DNA from 2 places in the Shewanella avicenniae genome. Region 1 is predicted to be linked to the other one. Evidence: predicted binding sites of a transcription regulator. Region 1 holds the regulator's gene; the other holds the start of a gene.
What was found. Region 1 encodes FliA, which starts transcription of late flagellar genes. Its sites were predicted from a motif close to CTAAAGNTNNNNNNNNNNNNGCCGATA; they were not measured.
Positions count from the first base shown of each region.

Region 2: pomA (flagellar motor protein PomA) is a predicted target of FliA. The motif match lies at 3,209-3,235, and genes of this name have one in related genera.

Region 1 covers NZ_CP071503.1:2,979,538-2,989,203, reverse strand. The annotation lists gene flhF (flagellar biosynthesis protein FlhF) at 1-449, shown strand, start outside; gene JYB87_RS13250 (MinD/ParA family protein) at 454-1,335, shown strand; gene JYB87_RS13245 (RNA polymerase sigma factor FliA) at 1,328-2,047, shown strand; gene cheY (chemotaxis response regulator CheY) at 2,093-2,476, shown strand; gene JYB87_RS13235 (protein phosphatase CheZ) at 2,490-3,233, shown strand; gene JYB87_RS13230 (chemotaxis protein CheA) at 3,249-5,513, shown strand; gene JYB87_RS13225 (protein-glutamate methylesterase/protein-glutamine glutaminase) at 5,533-6,711, shown strand; gene JYB87_RS13220 (hypothetical protein) at 6,704-7,192, shown strand; gene JYB87_RS13215 (ParA family protein) at 7,238-8,029, shown strand; gene JYB87_RS13210 (chemotaxis protein CheW) at 8,013-9,038, shown strand; gene JYB87_RS13205 (chemotaxis protein CheW) at 9,046-9,537, shown strand; gene JYB87_RS13200 (DUF2802 domain-containing protein) at 9,572-9,666, shown strand, end outside.
Region 2 covers NZ_CP071503.1:1,307,074-1,316,739, reverse strand. The annotation lists gene thiI (tRNA uracil 4-sulfurtransferase ThiI) at 1-1,179, opposite strand, end outside; gene JYB87_RS05820 (flagellar motor protein MotB) at 1,363-2,307, opposite strand; gene pomA (flagellar motor protein PomA) at 2,311-3,078, opposite strand; gene xseB (exodeoxyribonuclease VII small subunit) at 3,445-3,684, shown strand; gene ispA ((2E,6E)-farnesyl diphosphate synthase) at 3,685-4,563, shown strand; gene dxs (1-deoxy-D-xylulose-5-phosphate synthase) at 4,584-6,449, shown strand; gene JYB87_RS05795 (magnesium transporter) at 6,551-7,921, opposite strand; gene ubiT (ubiquinone anaerobic biosynthesis accessory factor UbiT) at 9,059-9,586, opposite strand.

The DNA.
Region 1 (9,666 bases):
TGGAGCAAATTGTCTATCAATTCCGCAATCGCAAATTAGTCTTGATCGATACCGCTGGAATGGGACAACGAGATATGCGATTGTGCGAACAATTGGATAACTTGGCAGCCAACAGTCGCTTGCCTATCAGAAGTTATTTGGTGCTGTCGGCAACTGGCCAACGTCGCGTATTAGAAGAAGCGGTGGCGCATTTTCAACGGATCCCGTTAGCAGGCGCAATTTTGACTAAACTCGATGAGTCAGTTTCTTTAGGTGCCGCATTGAGTGTATTGATTCAAAGTGGTTTATCATTGAGTTACATCACTGATGGACAACGCGTGCCAGAAGATATGCAGGTAGCTGATACGCTGGCATTAGCGAAACAAGCCTTAGCCTTGTTGAATAAGTCAGAGACACAAGTATTTCACCCTAGAGCCAGGTCACCAGAGATGACCTATGCATTTGAGTAGAGTTATGACCCGGGACCAAGCGAGCGGTTTACGAAAAATGAATCAGGAATATAACGACAAAGTGAAAGTGATAGCCGTTACTGGTGGCAAAGGCGGGGTTGGTAAAACGAGCGTCTCCATCAATACCGCTGTTGCATTAGCAGAGAAAGGGAAGCGTGTAGTCGTACTGGACGCTGACCTCGGGTTGGCCAACGTTGACGTCATGCTGGGCTTACGTGCGGAGCGTAACTTGTCACACGTGTTGTCAGGCGAAGCTGAGTTAGACGACATCATTCTGCGTGGGCCTAAAGGCATCGGGATTATCCCCGCAACTTCAGGTACGCAAGCAATGGTAGAACTCAGTCCAGCACAACATGCTGGGTTGATTCGCGCCTTCAGCGAAATGAAAACCCAATTTGATATCCTCATCGTGGACACCGCCGCCGGTATCTCTGACATGGTGCTGAGTTTTTCTCGTGCCTCACAAGATGTATTGGTGGTTGTCTGTGATGAACCTACCTCGATTACCGACGCCTACGCGCTTATCAAAATTCTCAGTCGTGAGCATGGTGTGTTCCGCTTCAAAATTGTGGCTAATATGGTCCGCAGTTTACGTGAAGGCATGGAATTATTTGCTAAGCTCAGTAAAGTAACCGACCGATTTTTAGATGTCGCGCTAGAATTAGTAGCAACAATTCCTTTCGATGAAAACTTGCGAAAATCAGTACGTAAGCAAAAATTGATTGTAGAAGCGTTTCCTAAGTCGCCTGCCAGTATCGCCTATCATGGATTGGCGAACAAAGTGATCAGTTGGCCTATCCCACAACAACCGGGTGGTCATTTAGAGTTCTTTGTTGAACGACTGGTTAAGAAGCCTGAATACCAAGAGGAAGGTGCGAGTGAATAAAGTGGCAGCGTATGCTGGAGCAAACGATAAAACCCTTATCGTTGAACAGTATGCGCCACTTGTTAAACGCATCGCACACCATATGTTGGCGCGGTTACCCGCCTCAGTTCAGGTAGATGATTTAATTCAAGCCGGAATGATCGGTTTGTTGGAAGCTGCCGCCAAATACGATGGTGGCAAAGGTGCAAAATTTGAAACCTTTGCTGGTATCCGCATCCGTGGCGCGATGATTGACGAAATTCGTCGTGGTGATTGGGTGCCGCGTTCTGTTCATCGTAATCAACGTATGATTGCTCAAGTGATTGATGAGCTAGAGCAGGAATTCGGTCGAGATGCGCGAGATACTGAAATTGCAGCGCGTTTGAATATATCGTTGGATGAATATCATCACATACTTTCAGACGTATCTGCTGGTAAAATAATAGGAATTGAGGATCTTGGCGTATCTACCGATATACTTATATCGGAAGATATGGTCGAGAACGACACCTTTGATAGCTTGGCATCGAGTCAATTTCAATCAGCGCTGACCGAAGCAATCAAACAAATACCGGAAAGAGAAGCCTTGGTATTGTCGCTTTACTATGACGAGGCGCTTAACTTAAAAGAGATCGGCGCCGTTTTGGATGTTAGTGAATCAAGAGTCAGCCAAATTCATAGTCAGGCAATGCTTAGACTAAAAGCCAAGCTCAAACATTGGACTCAGATATAGAATTAATAGTGAGCCGTAGATAATTTCAGCTCAGCGGAGGAAACCTTGGACAAGAATATGAAGATTCTCATTGTTGACGACTTTTCAACGATGAGGCGCATCATCAAGAATTTGCTGCGGGATCTTGGGTTTAACAATACTCAAGAGGCCGATGATGGTTCAACAGCGTTGCCAATGCTGCAAAAAGGCGATTTTGACTTTGTAGTGACAGACTGGAACATGCCCGGCATGCAAGGTATTGATCTATTAAAAGCCATTCGTGCTGATGAAAATTTGAAGCACATCCCTGTGTTGATGGTGACCGCCGAAGCTAAGCGTGAGCAAATTATTGCAGCCGCACAAGCTGGGGTTAATGGTTACGTTGTTAAACCATTTACTGCTGCAACCCTAAAAGAGAAGCTCGATAAGATTTTTGAACGTCTCGGTTAATTGGGGTGATGCAATGAATGCTGAAACGTCCAAACTGATTACCCTTGAGCAGGCTCAGGAACTCGTTGCCCTGTTGCAAGCTGGTGAACAGGCTCAAGCTGATGAAATCGTACGCGATTTAGCGCAGCCTATTCAAAAAGAACTCTTTGATGAAGTAGGAAAACTCACTCGGCAGTTACATAACGCCTTGGTTGATTTTCAGGTCGACAGTCGCTTAATCGAATTAGCGAATAACGACATACCAGATGCCAAAGAACGGCTAACGTATGTCATCGATATGACCGAACAAGCAGCAAACAAAACCATGGATGCGGTTGAAGAATGTTTACCGCTTTCTGATGCGTTAACCAGCAACCTTTCTGCAGTTAAACCCAATTGGGAACGTCTTATGCGGCGTGATATTTCGCTCGCCGAATTTAAAGGTCTGTGCCATGACGTACAGCATTTTCTTGGCCAGTGTGATGCCGATGCGAATAGATTACGCCAACTTTTGAATGAAATTATGATGGCGCAGGATTTTCAGGATTTAACTGGGCAGATGATCCGTCGCGTGATTGATCTCGTGCGTGAAGTTGAAACCAGCCTAGTGTCATTACTCACTGTTTTTGGGGCGCAAACCGAAGAGCAGTTAGCAGAGACTACGTCAGCTAAGAGCAGTATCGAGGCCGAAGGCCCAATCTTAAATGCTGAGACCCGTGCAGATGTCGTTACCGGGCAAGACGAAGTCGATGACCTGTTATCCAGCTTAGGATTCTGATTAGGAGTCAATTTAATGGCCTTTGATGTTGATGAAGAGATTCTTCAGGACTTTTTGATAGAAGCTGGTGAAATTCTTGAGCTGCTTCAAGAGCAACTTGTTGCCTTGGAAAATAATCCTGAAGATACCGATTTACTCAATGCCATCTTTCGTGGCTTCCATACCGTAAAAGGTGGTGCTGGCTTTTTAGGTCTCGCGCCGATGGTGGATGTTTGTCACGAAGCGGAAAATACCTTCGATTTATTGCGGACTGGCAAGCGAGAGGTATCTGCGGCGCTGATGGATATCATCCTGCAGGCGCTTGATACCATCAATGTCATGTTTTCTCAGACGCAATCTGGCCAAGAGCAAGAGCCTGCGGATCCGGCATTATTAGCAAAATTAAAGTTGCTGAGTTCGGGGGCACCATTGCCTGCTGAAGGAGTTGCTGAGGTCGAGGAGACAGTTGAAGAAACCTTTATCGACCCAGACTCTACCGACGCGCTGTTTGACGAAATGGTGGATGTGGCAGCGACTGACATTGCGCCCGTCGCAGACGTTCCCTCATCAAGTGCGAGCTCAGATAGCATCGACGATATTGATGAAGCTGAGTTTGAGGCTTTACTCGATGCTCTACATGGCCAAGGTAAAGGTCCATCTGTCGCAGCTGCAGCAGTGGTTGAAACCAAACCTGCAGTGGTTGCCAGTGATTCTGATGATATTACCGATGATGAGTTTGAATCACTGCTTGACGAGCTGCATGGCAAGGGTAAGTTTGCCGCCAATGCTGAAGCCAAAACTGCTGAAATCATTAAAGCGCCGACGGTGGATGCAGATGAGATTAGCGAAGACGAATTTGAGAAACTACTAGACGAATTACACGGTAAAGGTTCTGCGCCTGGTACCGGTACTGCACCAACTGCAGCGCCTAAAGCTGCTGCGCCAGAAGCCCCGAAAGCGGCAGCTAAGCCTGTTGCTCCGAAAGCTGAACCAGCTAAACCTGCCGCATCCGTCGCACCTAAACCTACGGCCTCCGTTGCTGCTGTCGCCAAAGATGCGCCTGTCCCCGCAATGGCTCCCGCAAAGACACCTGCTGCAGCGGCTGGTAATAGTGTGCCTCAGGGCGAAACTACGGTGCGGGTAGATACCGCACGTCTCGACCAGATCATGAATATGGTGGGCGAGTTAGTTTTGGTGCGTAACCGCTTAGTGAGCCTTGGGATTACGCGTGAAGACGAAGAGATGTCCAAAGCGCTGGCGAACTTGGACTTAGTCACCTCTGATCTGCAAGGCGCGGTAATGAAAACCCGCATGCAGCCAATTAAGAAAGTGTTTGGCCGTTTCCCTCGAGTGGTACGTGACCTTGCCCGTAGCCTCAATAAAGATATTGATCTGCGTATGGTGGGTGAAGAAACCGACCTCGATAAGAACCTTGTTGAAGCCTTGGCTGACCCCTTGGTGCACTTGGTGCGTAACTCGGTAGACCATGGTATTGAAATGCCAGCTGTGCGTGAAGCTGCTGGTAAATCGCGTACAGGGGTGATTACGCTCTCTGCCAGCCAAGAAGGTGACCACATCCTGTTGAAGATTGAGGATGACGGTGCTGGTATGGATCCGGAAAAACTCAAACAGATTGCTATCGGTCGTGGTGTGTTAGACGAAGATACAGCAGCACGTATGTCTGACTCTGAAGCCTACAATCTGATTTTTGCACCGGGATTTTCTACCAAAACAGAGATTTCAGATATTTCGGGCCGTGGGGTAGGAATGGATGTGGTAAAAACCCGCATCACTCAACTCAACGGCACTGTGCATATCGACTCCCTCAAAGGCAAGGGTACTCGGTTAGAAATCAAAGTACCGCTGACCTTGGCGATTATGCCAACCTTGATGATTGAGGTGGCTAAGCAAGTGTTTGCCTTACCACTTTCAAGTGTGAATGAAATCTTCCATCTTAATTTGACCAAAACCAATATTGTTGATGGCCAACTCACAGTTATTGTGCGTGAGAAAGCAGTACCGCTGTTCTATTTAGAGCACTGGTTGAAGCGAAATGGTGCTCGCTTAAAACATGGCGACAAAAAATTTGGCCATGTGGTGATCGTGCAACTTGGTACTATGCATGTGGGTTTTGTCGTTGATGCTTTGATTGGTCAAGAGGAAGTGGTGATTAAGCCTTTGGGCGCATTATTGCATGGAACGCCAGGTATGGCGGGGGCGACTATCACATCTGATGGTGGCATCGCGTTGATTTTGGATGTCCCAGGGCTGTTAAAGCATTACGCCAGAGCAAAAGCTTAAGCCACAGATAAGGAATTTAATGGGCATTAAAGTATTAGTCGTCGACGATTCAAGCTTTTTTCGTCGGCGCGTCAGTGAAATTGTTAATCATGATCCTGACCTTGAAGTAATCGGTATGGCCTCAAATGGCGTTGAGGCCATAAAAATGGTGGCAGAACTGCAACCGCAGGTCATCACTATGGACATTGAAATGCCAGTGATGGATGGCATTACCGCAGTTAAGCGCATCATGGAAAGTCATCCTACGCCCATTTTGATGTTTTCTTCATTGACTCATGAAGGTGCTAAAGCAACGCTGGATGCGTTAGAGGCAGGAGCATTAGATTTTCTGCCAAAACGCTTTGAAGATATTGCGTCAAATAAAGACGAAGCAATTGCACAGCTGCAGCAACGCGTTAAAGCATTGGGTCGTCGTCGTATCTATCGTCCAATACGACCCGCAACCATGCGTAGCAACGATTCTTCCACTAGCATGACTGCTGGCAGTTCAGGGACTTCCACCGCTGAGCCATCGCGATTCCAACGCGCCCGAGCAGCGTTGCAGCCAATCAGAGAGGAATCTGCTGCTGAAGTTCGCCGTCATGCGACACCCGCTCCCGCGCCTATCAAAGCAACAGGGAAACATTACCGCGCCTTGCTGATAGGTACTTCTACCGGCGGACCTGTCGCATTGCAGCGTATTTTGACGCAATTCCCAGCCAACTACCCGCATCCCATTTTGCTGATCCAGCATATGCCTGCTGCTTTTACGCCAGCGTTTGCTGCACGCCTCAATGGTTTGTGCCAAATCGAGGTGAAGGAAGCGAGTAACGGTGACATGATGCGCCCTGGTTGCGCTTATTTGGCACCGGGTGGTATGCAAATGATGATCGAACGTGCTGGTACATCTGGGCGGATTAAAGTGCTCGCTGGGTCACCCGAGATGAATTACAAGCCTTCAGTCGATATTACCTTTGCCTCCGCTTCTAAAGTGTTTGGCGGCGATGTGTTGGCGGTTGTGTTAACCGGTATGGGGGCTGATGGTCGCGAAGGGGCTCGCATGCTTAAGTCTGCCGGCGCGACAATCTGGGCACAAGATGAAGCCTCGTCGGTGGTGTATGGTATGCCGCAAGCGGTTGCTGTAGCAGGAATTTCGACGCAATCTATAGCGCTAGACCATATGGCTGATGCTATTTTGCGAGAGTCTGGTCGTGGCTAACGGCGTCAATACGACAGCATACAGATTAATTATTTTTTTGCTGGTGGTCGTTTTGATGTCTTTTGCGACCGCCACTTGGCATTTTTACGATCTAAGTCAAAAGCTGAAAACGCGAGTCGATGAATTAGCATCGTCGCAAGTTATGCTTATGGTGCCAAAAGAGCAGGCTGGCGTGATTGCGAATTGGATGCAGCAACATCCGGAGCAAATTGCGTCGTTGTTAGACGTTGTTAACCCCGTGTCTCAAGGGAAAATGACTGAACAACAGGCGCTCGAAAAAGAGAATAATAAGGTTAGCGAACAAAAAGAGCCCACGAATACATCGCCTGTGGCGCCAAAACCGCTGCCAACTGAACCGCTGAAACAAGATACTGACTCTAAGCCGGTTGCTGCTAAAGTGGAGTTAACCTCTAAAGGTGTGAAAGTCGTGCCTCTTGAACACGGCGGCATAATAATTACAACGCGCAAAGTCGACGACTAATCACCGTTTTGATATTGGCGAACTCATAGTACAAGGGGCCTAGAAGTGAACGTCTGGACCATAGCGAATCAAAAAGGTGGCGTAGGTAAAACCACCACTGTTGCCAGTCTCGCCGGCGTATTAGCTGCGCGTGGTAGACGGGTATTGATGATCGATACAGATCCGCATGCTTCGCTTGGATATTATCTCGGTATTGATTCGGAAGAGATCCCTAGTTCCCTTTACGATGTATTTCTTGCACATCAAACCTTATCGCGCGAGCTTATCAAACAACACATTGTGCCCACATCTGTTGATGGCATTGATCTGTTGCCCGCTACGATGGCGTTAGCAACGCTTGACCGTTCGCTTGGTCATCAAGAGGGGATGGGGCTTGTGCTGCGAAACCTCGTCAAATTATTGGCCGAAGACTACGACGTGGCGTTAGTGGATTGTCCACCAGTACTCGGGGTATTGATGGTAAACGCCTTGGCTGCAAGCGATCATATTGTTGTGCCAGTGCAAACCGAATTCTTGGCCATAAAAGGCTTAGATCGGATGATTAAGACGATGGAACTCATGGGGCGCTCAAAGAAGATTCGTTATAGTTTTTCCATTATACCCACGATGTACGATCGTCGTACCAAGGCATCGCCAGCTGCACTGCAACATTTGAGTGAAGTCTATGGTGATAAATTGTGGCCGGATGTGATTCCTGTCGATACCAAATTTAGAGATGCTAGCTTAGCACACCTACCTGCTTCTCATTATGCGCCGCAATCCCGCGGTGTTAAGGCGTATGAACGCTTACTCGACTACTTGCAGAACGGGGAGTTTGCTCATGTCAAAATCGGTTGATCAAACTGTTTTTGATTACTTTAGCTTGTTACTCGCCGAGCCTGATGACGTTCAGCGAGAAGCAGCGCCTGAGCAGGTTTCAAGCCCCATTGCGACTGCTGCGCCAATGGCTGCTAAGTTATCCGAAGCGACAGCCAGTGTAGTGGTTGACATGCCCGCAGTTGAGTCTGTTGATGTAGCAATTGCAAAACCTAAACTCAATGTTGTTGAGAAGCAACAACCTGCTGCTGTGGTAACGCCACACATTGACGTAGAAAGTAAACTTGCGCGGGCAACATTAGATAAGCAAGCTTTAGAAAAATTGCTCTCAAGTGTGGTACCCGAAGTTGCGACAGTGGCTGCTGCGGCAGAAGTAAAGCCTAAAGCTAACATTGAATTGGCAGAAAAGGCCACACTTGAGGTTTCACCAACAGTAAAAGTTGCTGAAAAAATTGCTGAAAATCCAACTGCTGCAATAATTAAAGAACAGCGTAAGGCCGTTGACGTCGAGGTGACGCCGGTAACGCAAACGGCAGCGACACCTCCTGCGTTACCACCGGCGCTTGATGAACAGTTGGATGAAGAGTTCCAAGTACTTTTTTTTAAAGTCGCGGGGTTAACCTTGGCGGTGCCTTTGATTAGTTTGGGCGGCATCGTTCAAGTTGAGCATATCAACCATATTATTGGGCGTCCTAAGTGGTTTTTAGGTGTACAACAATATCGTGAGACTCAGCTCAACTTAGTGAATACCGCCGCATGGGTTATGCCAGAAAAATACGATGAGAAACTGGCGCAATCCGTAAAATATCAATATCTTGTAGTATTAGAAAATAGCAATTGGGGACTTGCATGTGAGTCCCTGATTAATGCGGTAAAAATTGATAAGTCCCAAGTAAACTGGCGTGGAAAAGCGGGTAAACGCCCTTGGTTGGCTGGGGTAGTAAAAGAGCAAATGTGTGGCATTTTGCATGTTCAGGCGTTGATCGAGATGCTAAATGCCGGTTTGGGTTGTCAAGATCCAATAAACTGAGGTAATTATGACTGAATCAAGAAACGTGGCTGCCGTAGCGGCAAAAGATGATGCCGTGCTCCAGTGGGTAACCTTTAAGTTGGATAACGAAACCTACGGTATCAACGTGATGCAAGTGCAGGAAGTGCTGCGTCATACCGAAATTGCGCCAGTGCCTGGTGCACCGCATTACGTGCTAGGGATTATTAACCTGCGCGGTAATGTTGTCACGGTTATCGACACGCGTTCGCGTTTTGGCTTGCCTTCTGCAGAGGTGGATGATTCTACCCGTATCGTGATTATTGAAGCGGAAAAGCAGGTCATCGGTATCTTGGTTGATAGCGTTGCTGAAGTGGTCTATCTGCGACGTTCTGAAATTGATAACGCACCTAATGTGGGTACAGAAGAAAGTGCCAAGTTCATTCAGGGTGTGAGCAACCGCGGTGAAGAGCTGTTGATTTTGGTTGACCTCGATAAACTGCTCTCTGATGAAGAGTGGGCTGAAATTTCTCAGTTGTAATTGTGATTGGATGACAAAGGAGTTGCCGCCAATGATAGGCGATGAGCTGTTAATTGCCTTAGTTGCAGTGTGTATTGCCCTCGTGGTGGCATTAGTCCTTGTTCAACGTAAACAAAGCCGACAGTTAAA
Region 2 (9,666 bases), 1.7 Mb from region 1:
CATAGTCTCAGCAATCTCACGAATATCAATTACTTCTGCCGCAGCCATCACTCGGTCTAACAAATCTTCAGAGAACTTAGTTTCTTGTTCTTCAATCTTTGCTAACACCGCTTTTACGGTTGGGCGTTGCGAAATCACCCCACAATACTCCGGCATGGATTTGGCAAAATCTTCAGTACCGATAATGCGGCTTTCGTTGATAATGTCTTGCTTGTCCATGGTGATCAGCGGACGCAAGATCAGCAAGTCGGTACAACGATCAATCACATTGAGGTTGGTTAAGGTTTGGCTGGACACTTGTCCCAAACTTTCACCAGTGACCAAAGCTTGAATGCCCATACGTTCAGCAACGCGAGTCGCAGCGCGCATCATCATTCGCTTGAGGATCACGCCCATCATGCCGTTGTCGATACGTTCTAAGATCTCAGCCACCACAGGCTCAAATGGCACAGTAACAAACTTCACCTTGTGGGATTCGCCGTAGCGCTTCCACAAATGATGAGCCACTTGCTTCACCCCAATCTCGTGCTGCGCACCACCAAGATTAAAGAAGCAATAGTGAGTGCGAGCGCCCTTTTTGATAAATTGGAAACTGGATACGCCTGAGTCAAAGCCACCGGAAATCAGCGACAATACATCTTCTTGCGTCGCGATCGGGAACCCACCTAAGCCTGGGATTTTTCGCTCAACCAAGTAAAGCTTATCTTTGTTGATTTCGAGATTCACTGTGGTGTCAGGGTTCTTCAACTTAACACCAGCAGCATCAGTATGTTGGTTTAAACCACCACCGACATACTTTTCCACATCAATCGAGTTGAACTCGTGTTGACCGGTACGCTTAACCCGAACACAGAAAGTTTTGCCCGCTAACGATGCACCAAACGCTTTCAATGCATGCTCGTAGATGTCGTGTACCGTTTCAAAGCTGTACTCGTTAACCTGACTAATCGTCGAGATGCCCGGAATACAGGCGAGACGCTCAGCAAACACATCCACCAATTCAGGTTTACCTGTGGGGACATGCACCATGATGCGATCCCACTGGCGTAACACAGCGGCTTCTTCATCTACTTTCTTGAGAACATTACGGATATTGGATTCGAGCATCTTGGTGAAACGCATTCTCACCGGCTTGCTCTTCATCATAATTTCGGGGTACAGCTTAACGATAAACTTCATGAAACGTCCGGAACAACAGCTTATAAATCGGCAATCGGCGCAGTATAGCAAAAGCTCTGCAGTGCGCCCAATAAAAGCGTGCTATTTAAACGCTGACGCTGGCTGTGTAAGTAAACAATGACTGGAAACTAAAAATGCCGACAGCCACTTATCAAGCAGTGTCGGCATTTATCGCAACAAAGATTAAGGATTAGTCGCTGGCGTCACTTGAATTTCATCGTTTGACTCCATCGCTTTGCCTTGCTCAATAGCAATTTCTACTCGGCGGTTTTGTGCTCTATGTTCCGGCGTATCGTTTGGCACCAAAGGGGCGGTCGAGGCCATTCCCACCACTTTCATACGGTTTTGATCAAAGCCTTTTACCGCAATAAGTTCATGCGCTACCGCAACTGCTCGTTGCGCCGACAAATCCCAATTTGACCGATAGAGTTCATTACTGATGTTAGCGCCATCGGTGTTACCAGACACCGTCACCACCCCGGGGACATCTTTAAGCAAATCCCCAATGGCCCGAATCACCGGCCGAAATTGTGGCTGGAGAAAACCAGAACCAGATGCAAAAGCGCCTTTCTCACGAATTCGAATAATGATCTGTTGCCCTAAAGATTCAATTTCAATGGCGCCATCCACAATCTCTTTGTTGAGTTGTTGCGCCATTTTCTTCGCTTGCTCGTTGATTTCTTGTTGCTTGGCTTCGCTTTCTTGATTCTTGCGTGCCTCAGCTTGCTCTTGCGCTGTGGCTTGAGCTTCACCACCACGCTGATCACCCCGCTGCTTTTGAGTACCGCCAGCACTGTCATCCTCACCCGCTTGGTATTCCAAGGTAGGCTGAGTCATATCATTCGTTTGTTGGTTGATGATTTCAATGGGGGTGGGATCAGGACGCCCAGGGCGGAACTCCAGCGCAATCACCGAAGTCCCTTTTGGAATATCTTTGACTTCTACTTTATTTTGCACACCAAAGGCGTACTTCATCGAACCTGCAATCTGTTTGAATTTGAGCACATCCATTTCGGAGAATGCCAATAACAGTACGAAGAAGCACATCAGCAGTGACATGAGGTCAGCAAAGGTTGCCAACCACATAGGTGCGCCGGGAGGTGGACATTCACACTTAGCCTTAGCCATGGGCTACTCCCCGCCGGTGGTATCAACCTTGCGCTGCCCTTCCGCAAGATAATTCTTGAGAAAGCCCTCGATAACACGCGGGTTTTGACCATCCTGAATGGCAAGTACGGCGTCCATAATCAAATTACGGTTCAACATCTCTTCGCCCATCCGCAACGCCAATTTATCCGCAATGGGCAGCGCAAGCATGTTGGCTATCATTGCGCCATAAAGTGTGGTTAACAGCGCTACCGCCATAGAAGGCCCAATCGATTTAGGGTCATCCATGTTAGACAACATCGCCACCAAGCCCACCAAGGTACCGATCATTCCCATCGCTGGCGCAACATCCCCCATTGCTTTAAAAATACTAATACCGGATTTATGGCGCTCTTCGGTCAATGCGATATCTTTTTCTAGCGCTTCACGCACCACACTTCCGTCGTGTCCATCCACCAGCATATCAACCGCTTTCTGCATGAAGGAGTTAGAGATTTGCGCTTCTTCCAACGCGAGAAAACCGCCTTTACGCGCGGCGTCAGCCATCGTCACCGATTGTTCAATCAACTCTTCTGGCTTATCCAACTTGAACATAAACGCTTTAATGGCAATTTTAACCGCACCAAGAAATTGCTTGAGGTTAAACTTCATCATCACCACAAACATACTACCGGCCACCACAATGAGTACTGATGGCACGTCGATAAAGATCCCCAAACCACCAGAAGTCACCATCGCTCCGACAACGAAGCCAAATGACCCAACAAGCCCAATTACCGTTGCTAAATCCACTGTTGCTCCTCAATAGCCTTCGTCAAAGTGATGAGATGTTACCCGCTGTCGCCGTTCGCATTGAGCAGTTATCTGAATGCGTTTAAGTATATAACCAACTTACTCAATTTAAACGGGTTCTATATCGTTTTATCGGTCAGACCTTAGGCAAGTTTAGAGTGAATTTAGAATATTCAAAATAAATTTGTCAGCTAAAGCGTGCGGCAGTCCAAATTAACGAGGCGTCAGATTGACCCTTAGTGACTGCTGATATAACGTTTGAGCACTTTTTGCGAGCACGCTTTCACCACCGTTAAAAAGGATGGTCGCAGTCTGCCCTTGATGGCTGGTATACTCTTGCCCCAGATTGAATTACAGGATTTTGACGTGGCTAAAAAACCGGAAAATCTCAGTTTTGAGCAGTCACTCGGTGAGCTGGAACAGATTGTCACCGAATTGGAGCAAGGCGAAGTGTCATTAGATGATGCATTAAAGCAGTTTGAACGAGGTGTTCATCTGGTGCGTGCCAGCCAAGACAAGCTGGATCAAGCACAACAAAAGGTCGCCATCCTGCTTAGCAATGATACTCAAGCTCCATTGTCACCGTTTGAATCCGAGGAACAGTAATTGTTATCCGACGTCATAGCCCACTATCAGCAACGTGTTAATAAACATCTCACATCAGTGTTAGATAACCTGCCAGTTACCGACCCCGCATTAAAAGCCGCGATGAGCCATGGCGTATTGTTGGGAGGTAAACGTGTACGACCATTTCTGGTGTATGCCGTGGGAGAGATGCTAGGCGTTGCCGAAGATAAGCTAGACAGTTGTGCCTGTGCCATTGAATGCATTCATGCCTATTCGCTCATTCATGATGATTTGCCGGCGATGGACGATGATGAATTGCGCCGTGGTCAACCAACGGTCCATATCGCATTTGATGAGGCAACAGCCATTCTTGCAGGTGATGCGTTGCAGTCGATGGCCTTTGAAATCCTGAGCAGCGATGATCATTTTACTGCAACCCAACAACTGGCGATGGTGAAAGCACTGGCGAAAGCCTCGGGCTATCACGGCATGTGTGGCGGCCAAGCGTTAGATATGGCGGCGACCGACAAACAGATTGATTTAGCCCAATTAACCCAATTGCATCGTCTCAAAACAGGGGCGCTTATTCACTGCGCTGTAGAACTCGCGGTGATTGCCGCCAGTGGCGACAGCCACACCCAGCAGCGCCTAGGCGATTACGCCGATGCGATTGGATTGGCGTTTCAAGTCCAAGACGACATTCTTGACGTTACCAGCTCGACTGAAGAGTTAGGCAAACCGCAAGGCTCTGATACTAAATCAAATAAAAGCACCTATCCGCGGCTGTTAGGACTGGATGGCGCCAAATCAACTGCGCAGCAACTGCTGCAAGATGCACTATCAGCCTTGGATGATTTGCCCTACAATAACCAAATAATTGCTGAATTCGCCCGCTATATCATTGAGCGGCGAGTATAAATAACATAATGAATAAATTTATGAGTCTGGATACCACTCAGTTTCCAGTATTGGCGCAAGCCAATACCCCGGAAGAACTCCGCGAGTTACCACAGGCCGTTTTGCCACAATTAGCCGACGAACTGCGTGCTTTTTTGCTGCAGTCTGTCGGCCGTTCTAGTGGGCATTTCGCTTCAGGTTTAGGCACGGTTGAATTAACCGTTGCACTTCATTACGTGTTTAACACGCCGTTTGATCGTCTGGTGTGGGACGTAGGCCATCAAGCCTATCCGCACAAGATTTTGACTGGCCGTCGCGATCAAATGCATACCATTCGCCAAAAAGACGGGTTGCATCCTTTCCCTTGGCGCGAAGAAAGCCCTTACGACACCTTTAGCGTTGGCCACTCTGGCACCTCGATTTCTGCTGCACTAGCCATGGCTGTTGCCGCAGATAAAGAGCAAGCTGGTCGTAAAGTGGTGGCTGTGATTGGCGATGGCGCCATGACCGGCGGTATGGTGTTTGAAGCGCTGAATCACGCGGGCGATTTGGATAAAGATATGTTGATCGTGCTAAACGACAACGAGATGTCCATCTCTGAAAACGTTGGTGCACTCAATAAACATCTTGCGCAACTGATGTCCGGCCGTTTTTACACCACGATTCGTGAAGGCGGTAAAAAAGTGCTGCAAGGCATGCCTGTCATCAAAGAGATGGCGCGCCGCACTGAAGAACACCTGAAAGGCATGATGGTGCCAGGCACGCTGTTTGAAGAACTCGGCTTTAACTACATTGGCCCCATCGATGGTCATGATGTTGATGCTATGGTCGAAACACTGAAAAACATGCGCGGGCTGCAAGGACCACAACTGCTGCATATCATGACCAAGAAAGGCAAAGGTTATGAGCCCGCAGAAAAAGATCCGATCAGCTGGCATGCGGTGCCTAAGTTTGACCCAAGTCAGTTCCGCAAGCCGGACACTAAACCTGGCTTACCTACCTTCTCAGAAGTGTTCGGTAAGTGGCTGTGTGATATTGCCAGCCAAGATGAAAAAGTGCTCGGCATTACTCCCGCAATGCGTGAAGGCTCAGGCATGGTGGAGTTCTCACAGCGTTTCCCAGAGCAGTATTTTGATGCGGCAATCGCTGAGCAACATGCAGTAACGCTGGGCGCAGGCTTTGCCACCGAAGGCTATAAGCCGGTCGTGGCGATTTACTCGACCTTCCTGCAACGTGCGTACGATCAAGTGATTCATGACGTTGCGTTGCAACGCTTACCCGTGTTGTTTGCCATCGACCGTGGCGGCATTGTGGGCGCTGATGGCCCAACGCACCAAGGAGCGTTTGATTTAAGCTTCCTGCGTTGCGTACCGAACATGATCATCATGGCACCATCCGATGAAAACGAATGTCGCCAAATGCTCTATACCGGCTATTGCTATCAGGATGGGCCTGTTGCAGTGCGTTATCCTCGCGGCAGCGCCACCGGGGCGAAACAAGTTGAAGAGATGAGTTGTTTCCCTATCGGTAAAGGCCAGCTCAAACGTCAAGGTAGCAAGATCGCAATCATTAACTTCGGTACTACGCTTGCCGCAGCGCTTGAAGCCGCTGATACCTTAGATGCGACGGTTGCCGATATGCGTTTTGTGAAACCGTTAGATGAAGAGTTGTTGCATCAATTAGCGAGCAGCCATGATGTATTAGTCACAGTGGAAGAAAACGTGATTGTCGGCGGTGCAGGTAGTGGTGTTTTGGAATACTTAGCTAAGCAAAAAATCTGCAAACCAGTACTGCAGATTGGCTTGCCTGACGAGTTTATCAAGCACGGCAGCCCGGTCGAAATCATCGAAGAGTTAGGATTAGACGGCAAAGGCATTTTGAAACAGATCAGCGACTTTGTGAGCTAAGACGTTAAGCCTCGATTTTACTGGTGTTGTTCATGATTTAAAAAGCTCTGCCGCGGCAGAGCTTTTTGCTTTCACGCATTGAACCAGCGACAAATCAGCCGCTAAAGATAGAACAGACTGGCAATCCCCAAAAAGGCAAAAAAGCCCACTACATCAGTCACCGTGGTTAAAATCACCGAGCCTGATAACGCGGCATCCTGCTTGAGTTTCTGCAATATCATCGGGATAAACACGCCAGCCATGGCCGCCATCAATAGATTGACCAAAATCGCAATGCCGATGGTAATGCCCATCACCGCATCGGAGAACCACCACCCAGCAATTGCCCCAATCACGATTGACCATGCCACGCCGTTAATCGCGCCGATAGCTAACTCGTTACGAAACAGTGCAAATAGGTTACCGATGGAGATTTGCCCCATCGCCATGCCGCGGATCATCAAGGTCAGTGTCTGCGAGCCAGCGATACCGCCCATTGACGCCACGATGGGCATCAACACGGCTAACGCCACCACTTTATCGAGCACGTTTTCAAATAGCCCGATGGTGGCGGAGGCTAAAAATGCGGTAAGCAAATTTATCCCTAACCACAAACCACGCCGCTTAGCGCCAGCAAATACAGGAGCAAACAAGTCAGCGGTTTCATCCATCCCCGCATGCGCCATCATCTGCGCCTCATAGTGCTCGCGCACCAACGCGGTAGCAGTACGCAAGGTCAAACGCCCGATCAATAAACCCTCGGCGTCCACCACAGGTAGCTCAGTGAGATCACTGTGTTCAATCGCCTCTGCCGCTTCCAGCAACGACATATCAGCACGCAAGACTCGCGCATCATCTTCGGCAACATCACTCAGCACGGCGGTTTCATCAGCGCGAAACACTTGATACCGCGTCACCGTTGCCACAAAGTGATCTTGTTCATCGACTAAAAACAGACTGGTGCAGCAATCCAAATCGGTACGGCGGAAAAAGCGCTGCGCTTGAGCGACACTTGCCGAGGTATCAAGTGCTAACAGCTGGTGCTCAATATAACGGCCAATTTGGTTCTCAGAATACTGGTCAAATAACTCAAACCGTTGCCGCTGCCGGTCACCCATTTTTTGCAAGGCACGGTCGATATAACGATCCGGTAAGGAGTCACTCCAATCGACCATAGCTTCTGGCGTCAAGCCCGCCAGAATTTCATCAAGCTGTTCATCGGGGAGCTGCTTCAGAATGCTAAAACGCGGATCAGCACGCATCTCGCTCAGCACATCGATGCGTACATCCTCTTCAACTTGTAACCAGCGCTGATAACGTTGTTCGAGTGGCAAAGACTCCAGCAGCAGTGCCACAGTCCCCGAATCGAACTCTTCTAGCACTTCTTCAAAGATTTCGGCTTGTGACTCGCGGTCAGCAATAGTCACACTCTGAATGACCTGCCCCACATCCTGTGTTAATGCGTCATTATTGGATTCAACTTCTTGGGCCACAGTTATCTCCCAAATTTATTTCGACTTGGCTAAACAGATGAATGACGTTGCTTAGTGCAAGGTTCGCGCTCACACCACAAAAGTTGACGTTCAGCCGTTAGATGATGATGAACCATAGCATGAAATGCCGCGAAATGACGGAAGAACATTAATTGATTTATTAAAAAAGCATCAGTGCTTCATAAGGTTAGCGTTGAAGATTGAAATAATCTGAAAATTTTTACGTTCAGTTGGAACTCCATCCTCATTTACACATCCAACATAGTGAACGGAATTTTTTTGTTCATCATTCTCCCTAGAGGGGCTTCTAGCGCGGCCCCATTGATCCCTAAGTGGATCGAGAGGCAGCTTCCTATAAGCTGCCTTTTTTTAATCCCAAAATTTGCTTTCTGCGGAACTAATTGTGCAGCAGTCAGTCAGATAGGGTGAGCAAGCGAGTAATGCTAAGCGGTTAAAGGCGACGAGTTTGACTCCTAAAAAATTCCCCTAAAGGCAACCAATTTTGGTTGCCTTTCTTATTGGTCAGCCGCAAATTTTTTGATTTTGGAAAATATTTTAAATTGCCGGGAACCAATACCGCTAACGGTCAGTCCTAATTACTGAGACTGTTTAAACCTGTTTCATCATCTCCCTTATGATATTGCCAGTTCTAGCGCACTGCCAATATCAACTCTACTTAGTTTATGGCAATCGATTGATTGCCATTTTTTTTAATTAAATTTCAAAAAAATTTCACTCTCGATGAACTTTTTAAAGTAAAGCCAGTCATACACTATGAAGCGAATTTATGTTTCATCATCCCCTCCCTTGAAGATGCTGGACTAGCGCACAGAATCTTCAAAATTTCCTTTCGTGGCAGTCATTGACTGCCATTTTTTTTGCCTATTTTCGAGCAAAGAGGGAAAAGATATTTAAATTCAATTGGTTGAAAATACCAGGATCGTCAAAATCCCCATTTAATTAAAATTTTAAAAAAAATGAAGTTTAACTGAGAACTTTTCGGAAAAGAGAAAGTCAGATTATATGAACAGTTTCTCGTTCATCATTATCTCCCTCTTTTTATGGTTTCTAGCGCGACCATACAAATTTTTAAGCGACCCATTGGGTCGCTCTTTTTTTGGCAAAGTGCCATCAACTTTATGGTGTAGAGAGTGAAGGAGTAGTGGCCGCTTGTTGCTGAAGCCATAACAATAATTGTGCAGAATAGCCCAATCCAAAACGAATAATCGGTGACAGCTTTTCAGGGTCTAATGACGATAGCAAATTCTTCACCTGTAGCCCGAGTTCGGTATCACCCTCGATCCACAGTTGGCGTCTAAAGAACAATGAATCGGGATCTTCCTTTCCCGCTGCAATCAGAAGCAATTCATCACTGCGAGCACTGAATGTTACATCTGGGCATTGCGGTGGCCGCACGATAAGACGCCCGTTTTGGTAACTGAGCTCAAACTTCAACTGTACATCGGTTATCTCAATCGCAACCCATTTGCCTTGCATAAAATCGAGACAGCGTTGCTCTAGCGCTTCTTTTAGCAGTGTTTGTGTTAGCTGCGTTAACGCTAACTGCTTAATCGTAAATGGAATGACAGCCAAAGGTTTAGCCGCTACTTGTGGCGCATTTTTTAACAGCGACGCGGCCATCTTACTTACAAACAATCCCTGCATTACTAGCCCTTAAAAGTCATCAAAACATGTCAGTCTAACCTTTGTTTATGTGGAGAAACCTGTTTCAAATCAATTCTATG